Regions from separate parts of the Kitasatospora sp. NPDC059722 genome, predicted to be linked through region 1. Evidence: riboswitches for the same ligand, from Rfam matches in the RefSeq annotation. Region 1 holds a riboswitch; the other holds the start of a gene.
What was found. A riboswitch is a leader RNA that binds a small molecule or an ion and turns the genes downstream of it on or off. The one in region 1 is predicted to bind S-adenosylmethionine.

Region 2: linked by a shared signal. The riboswitch ahead of thrC (threonine synthase) and the one ahead of ACFV4F_RS15910 (aminotransferase class V-fold PLP-dependent enzyme) in region 1 are both predicted to bind S-adenosylmethionine.

What each region holds. Positions count from the first base shown of each region.
Region 1 covers NZ_JBHWGD010000020.1:67,265-71,535, forward strand. The annotation lists gene ACFV4F_RS15900 (rhomboid family intramembrane serine protease) at 1-267, shown strand, start outside; gene ACFV4F_RS15905 (Lrp/AsnC ligand binding domain-containing protein) at 309-590, shown strand; gene ACFV4F_RS15910 (aminotransferase class V-fold PLP-dependent enzyme) at 601-1,965, opposite strand; SAM riboswitch class IV at 2,018-2,135, opposite strand; gene trpD (anthranilate phosphoribosyltransferase) at 2,245-3,321, opposite strand; gene ACFV4F_RS15920 (hypothetical protein) at 3,438-3,863, opposite strand; gene ACFV4F_RS15925 (heme-copper oxidase subunit III) at 4,262-4,271, shown strand, end outside.
Region 2 covers NZ_JBHWGD010000112.1:1,619-5,889, reverse strand. The annotation lists gene ACFV4F_RS37820 (ubiquitin-like small modifier protein 1) at 193-471, opposite strand; gene thrC (threonine synthase) at 495-1,775, opposite strand; SAM riboswitch class I at 1,793-1,925, opposite strand; gene ACFV4F_RS37810 (glucosyl-3-phosphoglycerate synthase) at 2,068-3,096, shown strand; gene ACFV4F_RS37805 (trehalose-6-phosphate synthase) at 3,362-4,271, shown strand, end outside.

The DNA of each region.
Region 1 (4,271 bases):
GGAGCCTCCGGCGCGATCTCCGCCGTCCTGGGCGCCTACCTGCGCTTCCACCCGCGCTCCCGGGTGACGACGCTCGTCCCGCTGCTGCTCTTCCTGCCGCTGCGGTTCCCGGCCTGGCTGGTGCTGGGCCTCTGGTTCGCCCTGCAGTGGTGGTCGGTGCACTCGGCCGGGCCCGGGGTCGCCTACCTGGTCCACGTGATCGGCTTCTGCGCCGGCTTCCTCTACGCCTGCACCGTCGTCGGTCACCCCCCGAGACGACCCGGCTGAGGCCCGATACGCTGGCGCCACCCCACGAAGGAGCCGGAACAGTGATCACCGCCATCGTCCTGATCAAGACCAGTGTCGACCGCATCCCGGAGATCGCCGAGGCCATCGCCGCCATCGAGGGCGTCAGCGAGGTGTACTCGGTGACCGGCGGCTACGACCTGGTCGCGATGGTGCGGGTGCGCAAGCACGACGACCTGGCCGACGTCATCCCGGGCCGGCTGAACAAGGTCCCGGGCGTCGCCCACACCGAGACCCAGATCGCCTTCCGCACCTACTCCCAGCACGACCTGGAGGCCGCGTTCGCGCTCGGCCTGGACGAGTAGTCCTCAGTCCTCAGTCCTCACGGCGAGTGTCGGCGACGCAACGGCCGCCCTCGTTCCGGTAGTTCCACGCCGCGCCGTCCGTGACCAGCTCGCGGACGGCGGTCAGGAAGCGGTCGACGTGCTCGTCCGGGGTCCCGGCGCCGAAGCTGACCCGGATGGCGTTCAGGCTGCGCTCGCCCGGCAGCGACGGCTCCGGCGCGCCGCACTCGGACGGCGCCACGTCCTCGTCGCCGAGCAGCGTGCGCACCAGCGGGTGCGCGCAGAACAGCCCGTCGCGCACGCCGATGCCGTACTCGGCGGAGAGCGCGGCCGAGAAGTGCGAGCTGTTCCAGCCCCGGACGACGAAGGACAGCACGCCCACCCGCGCCGAGTCGGAGCCGAACAGGCTCAGCACCTTGACCTGCGGGATCTCCGCCAGCCCGGCCGTGAGCCGGGCGATCAGCGCCTGCTCGCGGGCCTCCAGCGCGTCGAAGCCGGCCTCGCTCAGCGCCCGGCAGGCGGACGCGATGGCGTAGGCGCCGATGACGTTCGGCGAGCCGGCCTCGTGCCGGGCCGGGCCGGTGTGCCACTGGACGGCCACCGAACCGTCGGCCTCCCGGGCCACCGTCCGGGTCGCACCGCCGCCGGCCAGGTACGGCTCGGCCGCGTCCAGCCAGTCCGCCCGGCCGGCCAGCACCCCGGCGCCGAACGGCGCGTAGATCTTGTGGCCGGAGAAGGCGATCCAGTCGACGTCCAGCTCGGCCACCGAGACCCGGTGGTGCGGGGCGAGCTGCGCGGCGTCCAGCACCACCCGGGCGCCGTGCCGGTGCGCGGTCGCGGTGAGCTCGGCGACCGGCCACAGCTCGCCGGTGACGTTCGAGGCGCCGGTGACGCACAGCAGCTTCGGGCCCTCGGGCGCCCCGGCGAGCGCGGCGTCCAGCGCGGCGACGGCCTCGGCGTGCGAGCGGGGAGCGCGCAGGTAGGTGACGTCGAGCCCGGCGTGGGCCCAGGGCAGCAGCGAGGCGTGGTGCTCGGTCTCGAACGCGAACACCCGGGTGCCGGCCGGCAGCGCGGCGGCGAGCAGGTTGAGCGAGTCGGTGGTGGCCCGGGTGAAGACCACCTGGTCGCCCTCGCGCAGGCCGAGGAACTCGCCGACGGTCCGGCGGCTCTGCTCGAACAGGTCGGTGGACAGCTGCGAGAGGTACCCGGCGCCGCGGTGCACGCTGCCGTAGTAGGGGGCGTACGCGGCGACGTCGTCCCACACCCGCTGCAGCGCCGGCGAGCTGGCCGCGTAGTCGAGCGGCGCGTAGCCGACCTTCTCGCCGTTGACGAGCGGCACCTGGACGTCGTGGCCGAGGACGGCCAGGGGGGCGCAGATTTCGGTGGCAAGGGACATGAGGATGCACTCCTTCGGAGGTCGAGGGACCCCGGGAGTGCTAGTCGTCGGGCGTCCGCGCTTGCCTCGCGGACGGTTCGCCGCGCGGCCCGGTCCTCACCCAGGGCACCCCGCCACGGACGGAGGGTTGCCGGACAGCAAGCTGGGGCTTGTCGCTGTCACTCATGACCTGGACAGGACTCTAGGTCGCGTCCGCCCGGTGGTCAAACAGGCATCCACCATCCGGACAGCCGAAGGGGCCCGCGGCGACGAACTGCCACGGGCCCCTCAACTCGCTTGTCAGTCCCGGCCGGTGGCCTCCGACCAGCGCCGCAGCAGCTCCTGCGCCGCGCCCGAGTCCACGGCCGCCGCGGCCCGCTCCATGCCGGCCGCCAGCTGCTCGGCGAGCGGCGCGTCCGTCAGGTCCAGCGCCACCAGCGCCGCCGCCGTGTTGAGCAGGACGGCGTCCCGCACCGGCCCGCGCTCCCCGGCCAGCAGCCGGCGCGCGACCTCGGCGTTGTAGGAGGCGTCCGCCCCGCGGAGCGCCTCGATGCCGACGAGCTCGATGCCGACGTCCCGCGGGTCGAAGGCGGTCTCGGTGACGATGCCGTCCCGCACGATCCACACCTGCGACGTCGTGGTGACGGTCAGCTCGTCCAGGCCGTCGTCGCCGCGGAAGACCAGCGCCGTGGAGCCGCGCCGGGCGAGGACGCCCGCGATCAGCCCGGCGAGCCGGGTGTCGAAGCAGCCGACGGCGTGCGCGGTGACCTTCGCCGGGTTGGTCAGCGGGCCGAGGATGTTGAACGCGGTCGGCACCCCGAGGTCGCGCCGGGCGGTGGCGGCGTGCCGCATCGACGGGTGGAACCTCGCCGCGAAGCAGAAGGTGAGCCCGACCTCCTCGGCCACCTCGGCGACCCGCCGGGCCGACAGGTCCAGGGCGATGCCGAGCTTCTCCAGCACGTCCGACGACCCGCTCGCCGAGGAGGACGCCCGGTTGCCGTGCTTGACCACCTTGGCACCGGCGGCCGCGGCGACGATCGCGGACATCGTGGAGATGTTGACGGTCTTGGCGCGGTCGCCGCCGGTACCGACGATGTCCACCGCCGGGCCCGGGATGTCCAGCGGCTCGGCGTGCGCGTACATCGCGTCCACCAGGCCGCTGATCTCGTCGACCGTCTCGCCCTTGGCCCGCAGCGCCACCATGAACCCGGCGACCTGGACGGGGGACGCCTCGCCGCTCATGATCCGGTCCATCGCCCACGCGGTGGCCGAGCGGTCGAGGTCCTCCCCCTTCAACAGCGCCGCCAGGAGGTCCGGCCAGGTGCGGACCACCTGCGCGGGGTCGGTACCACCGTTCGCAGGGTTCACGTTCACCATGGCTGACTCCAGCTGTTGTCGGTTCCCCCAGGGGGGACGTCCGTACGGATGGAGTCAGCCTATCGAGCAGCGGGGTACCTCCGGCCCTGTCTTCTCTAGTACTGAGACGGCGCCGCTCAGCGCGTCGCGGGGGCCCGCTTGGCCAGGCGCGCCCGCAGCAGCGTGGCCACCGCCCCGGCCAGTGCGACCGGGTCGACCGGGCGCGAGATCGCCGCGTCGGCCCGGCTCCAGGCGGCCAGCCAGGAGTCCTGCGGCCGGCCGATCAGCACCAGCACCGGCGGGCAACCGTAGATCTCGTCCTTGAGCTGGCGCCCGAGTCCGAGCCCGCCGGCCGGCACCGCCTCGCCGTCCAGGATGCAGAGGTCGACGCCGCCCTTCTCCAGCGCCCGCAGCACCGCGGGGGTGGTCGCGCACTCCAGGTAGGACAGCTCCGGCAGATCCTCGGCGGGCCGGCGGCCGAGCGCCGTCAGCACCTGCTCGCGGGTGTTGCGGTCGTCGCTGTAGACGAGGACGGTGAGCGTCTCATCGGTCGTGTACGCCATTGACCCTGCTCCCTCAAGTGTGATCCGGACCACGTTCGCCTGACCCGGATGCTACTCCGGATCACCCCCGGCCGAGCCCTCCCCCGCGCGCGTTCCTCCTCAAGGCGCCGCGCCCGGGGCTCACCCGCCCGGAGGACGCCCCGTCACCCGGCCACGCGCAGTCCACCCGGACGGCCGACAGCCGGGCCCGCTCCCCTACCTCCGGGCACTGCGCCGACCGTGCATCGACACGCTGGGCAACGGGGTCCAAGGGCCCTCCGAGGAACCGTCAGAAAAGGGACACGCCGCTGCTCAGGTACCGTCCGGGCACCTGGGTGCCCCCCAAGCGGGCATACCGCACGCACCGGACACTCCGAGGGAGACCCCCCGGCGTGAAGACGGAATAAGGGACCGACATAATGTCCGTCG
Region 2 (4,271 bases), on a different contig from region 1:
GACCGGGAAATATTCCCGCCGAAATGCGAGCGGGGGGGGGCCCCCCCCCCCCCCGCGGGGGCCCGCGCCGGGCGCGCCGCGCGCCGGCCGGGGGGGGGGGCGCGCCCCCCCCCCCCCCCCCCCCCCCCCCCCCCCCCCCCACCGACGCCCGCCCCCCCCCCCCGCGCGCCCCCGGTCGGAGCGGGGCGCGGCTCAGCAGCCGCCGGCCACCGCCGGAATGATCGAGACGCTGGCACCGTCCTTGATCTCGGTCGCCAGTCCCTCGGCGAATCGCACGTCGTCGTCGTTCACGTACACGTTCACGAAACGGCGCAGCTTGCCGGTGTCGTCCAGGATGCGCGCGGAGATGCCCGCGTGGTTCTTCTCCAGGTCGGCGATGACGTCGCCCAGGGTCCCGCCGTCGGCGGTGACCTCGGCGGACCCGCCGGTGTAGGTGCGCAGGATGGTGGGGATGCGGACGGTGGCGCTCATGGGTGGCTCTCCTCGTGGGGGAATCAGGCGGACGCGAGGCCGGCGGTGCGGAAGGACTCCAGCGTCGGGCGGATGACCGCGGTCATCCCGGCATCGGCGACGGCGTCCAGGGTCTTGAGGCCGTCACCGGTGTTGATCGCGACGGTCTCCTTGGCCGGATCCAGCTGCCCGGTCTCGACCAGCTTCTTGAGCACGCCGACGGTCACCCCGCCCGCGGTCTCGGCGAAGATGCCCTCGGTGCGGGCCAGCAGCCGGATGGCGGCCACCACCTCGGCGTCGGTGACGTCCTCGACCGCTCCGCCGGTGCGCCGCGCGATGTCCAGCACGTACGGGCCGTCCGCCGGGTTGCCGATCGCCAGCGACTTGGCGATGGTGTCCGGCTTCACCGGCTTGATCACGTCCCGGCCGGCCTTGAACGCCGCGGAGACCGGCGAGCAGCCCTCGGCCTGGGCGCCGAAGATCCGGTACGGCCGGTCCTCGACCAGCCCGAGCTTGATCAGCTCCTGCAGGCCCTTGTCGATCTTCGTGAGCTGCGAGCCCGAGGCGATCGGGATGACGATCTGCTCCGGCAGCCGCCAGCCGAGCTGCTCGCAGATCTCGTACGCGAGCGTCTTGGAGCCCTCGCCGTAGTACGGGCGGAGGTTGACGTTGACGAAGCCCCAGCCCTCGCCGGCCGGGTCGCCGATCAGCTCCGAGCAGAAGCGGTTCACGTCGTCGTAGTTGCCCTCGATGCCGACCAGCTCGCCGCCGTACACACCGGCCATGACGACCTTGCCCTGCTCCAGGTCGTGCGGGATGAACACGCACGAGCGGAACCCGGCCCGGGCCGCCGCCGCACCCACCGCACCGGCCAGGTTGCCGGTCGACGAGCAGGAGAGCGTGGTGTAGCCGAAGGCGCGCGCGGCCTCGATCGCGCAGGCCACCACGCGGTCCTTGAACGAGTGCGTCGGGTTCCCCGAGTCGTCCTTCACGTACAGGTTCGCGGTGAACCCGAGCTCGCGACCGAGGTTGTCCGCCTTGACCAGCGGGGTCCAGCCGGGATTCAGGTTCGGCTTCGAAGCGACGTCCGCGGGCACCGGCAGCAGCGGCGCGTAGCGCCAGATCGACGCGGGCCCGGCCTCGATGCGCTTGCGCAGCTCCTCGGCGGCCTCGCTCCCGAACTCGTACGCGATCTCCAGCGGCCCGAAGCACTCCACACAGGCGAAGCTCGGACCGAGCGGGAAGCGGGTGCCGCACTCCCGACAGGACAGGGCGGTGGCGGGGCCGAGATCCACGGATGCGGGTGCGACTGTGTCGATAGCCATGATGGCGGAGGCCTCTCTCCTCATCTTCCCCGTGGTGCGGGCGCACCACGGGCCGGAATTGGCACCTGTCCCGCCGGGGCCTGGTGAAAGCCGCGCGAGAAGGTTGCCGGGACGTCAACGGGCCGTTCCCTCAGTCCCTCTGGATGAGCATGTGAAGTTGTCGTCAGCGGTGACCCCGGCGTGCGAAGGTCCGACCGCTGTACGAAGACTGTATCCGAAGGCGCCGAGCCCGAAAGGGACCGTCCGCCACGCGAGATGGCCCGTTCCACCCCGATCCGCCGAGGAGAGTCCCGTGCCCGCCGAACCGACCCCCGCACTCCTCCCGCAGGCGGCCTCCTGGCTGGGCCGCCGCTCGTGGAGCGCGGCCGACCGGCCGGTCGACACCCTCCTGGCGGCCAAGCGCCGCACCGGCCACACCGTCAGCGTCGTCCTGCCCGCCCTCGACGAGGCGGCCACCGTCGGCGACATCGTCCGCACGATCCGGCGCGAGCTGATGGAGCGCCTCCCCCTCGTCGACGAGCTCGTCGTCGTCGACTCAGGCTCCGCCGACGACACCGCCGCCGTGGCCGCCGCGGCCGGCGCCCGGGTCGTGCCGCGCGACGGGATCCTGCCCCGGCTGCCCGCCGTGCCCGGCAAGGGCGAGGTGCTGTGGCGCTCGCTGCTGGTCACCCGCGGCGACATCGTCTGCTTCGTCGACGCCGACCTGCGCGAGTTCGACCCCGCCTTCGTCTCCGGCACCGTCGGCCCGCTGCTCACCGAGCCGGACATCCAGCTGGTCAAGGCCATGTACGACCGCCCGCTCGAAGTCAGCGGCTCCGCCGGGGACCCTGACGCGGTCTTCCCGGCCGGCGGTGGCCGGGTGACCGAACTGGTCGCCCGCCCCCTCCTCAACCTGCACTGGCCGGAACTCGCCGGTTTCGTCCAGCCGCTCGGCGGCGAGTACGCGGCCCGCCGCGTACTGCTCGAACGGCTCCCCTTCCCCACCGGCTACGGCGTCGAACTCGGCCTCCTGGTCGACGCGTTGGAGCTCGTCGGCCTCGACGCCCTGGCCCAGGTCGACGTCGGCGTCCGCCACCACCGCCACCAGGACGGCCAGGCCCTCGGCCGGATGGCCGCCACCATCTACCGGACCGCGCTGGAACGCCTCGACCGCGCCCACCGCCTCAAGGCGTCGGCCGACCTCGTCCACCCGCTGCTCACGCAGTTCACCCGCGACCCGGAGACCCGCGCGTTCACCGCCCACACGCACCCCGTGACGGCCACGGAACGCCCCCCGATGCACACCGTCCCCGAGTACGCGAAGCGCCGCACCGACGAGTGACAGACCCGAGCAGTGCGGCCGCTGCGATCTCGCCGGTTGTCCGGCGATTGGTTTGCGACGTCTGCCGACCGGCAACGTACCAACCGTGACTCCTCCCCCTCTCGACGAGGAGGCTTCCCACTCGACCCCTGCGGAGCCTCATGGCGGCCAAGCCCTGACCGCTGCATGTCGCAGGTCTTCGACGGTACGGCCGCGCTGCGCTCCGCTCCGCCGTACGCTCGGATTCCACCCCGAAGGGTGAACGGGTAGACCCAGAAGAGGACTCATGGCCGATTCATCGACCAAACGTTCGAGCGCGACCGTGCTGGTGGCGTCCAACCGCGGACCGGTCTCCTTCAGCACCGCGGACGACGGCACGCTGACCCTCAAACGCGGTGGCGGAGGCCTGGTCTCCGGCCTCTCCGCGATCGACGACCCGAACGCCGTCTGGGTGTGCGCCGCCCTGGGCGACGCGGACCGCCGGGCCGCCCGCGAAGCCCCCCACGGCCGCCTCGACCTGGCCGGCCACGACGTCGGCGGACAGGCCGTCCGGATGCTGGACATCGACCCGGAGACCTTCGCCCGCGCCTACAACGGCGTCGCCAACTCGACCCTCTGGTTCGTCAGCCACCTGCTCTACGCCACGCCCACCGCCCCCGCCTTCGACGCCGGCTTCCGCACCGAGTGGGCCGCCTACGAGACGTACAACCGGGCCTTCTCGGACGCCCTCGCGGCCGAGGCCGCCCCGAACGCCGCCGTCCTGGTCCAGGACTACCACCTGTCCCTCACCCCGGCCCTGCTCCGCGCGGCCCGCCCCGACCTGCGCATCGGCCACTTCTCCCACACCCCGTGGGCCCCGCCCGAGTACTTCCGGCTCCTCCCGGACGACGTGGCCAGGGCCGTCCTCACCGGCATCCTCGGCGCCGACCGGGCCGGCTTCCTCACCGAACGCTGGGCGAGGGCCTTCGCCGCGTGCTGCGAGGAGATCCTGCACGCGACCGTCGACCACGACGCCCTCACCATCACCCACGACGGCCGCACGACCCGCCTCGGCGTGCACGCCCTGGGCGCCGACGCCGACTTCCTGCGCGAGCGCGCCCACCGCCCGGACGTCGACGAGCGCCTCGCCGCCCTGCGCGAGGCCGTCGGCGACCGGCGCACGATCGTCCGGGTCGACCGCACCGAACTCAGCAAGA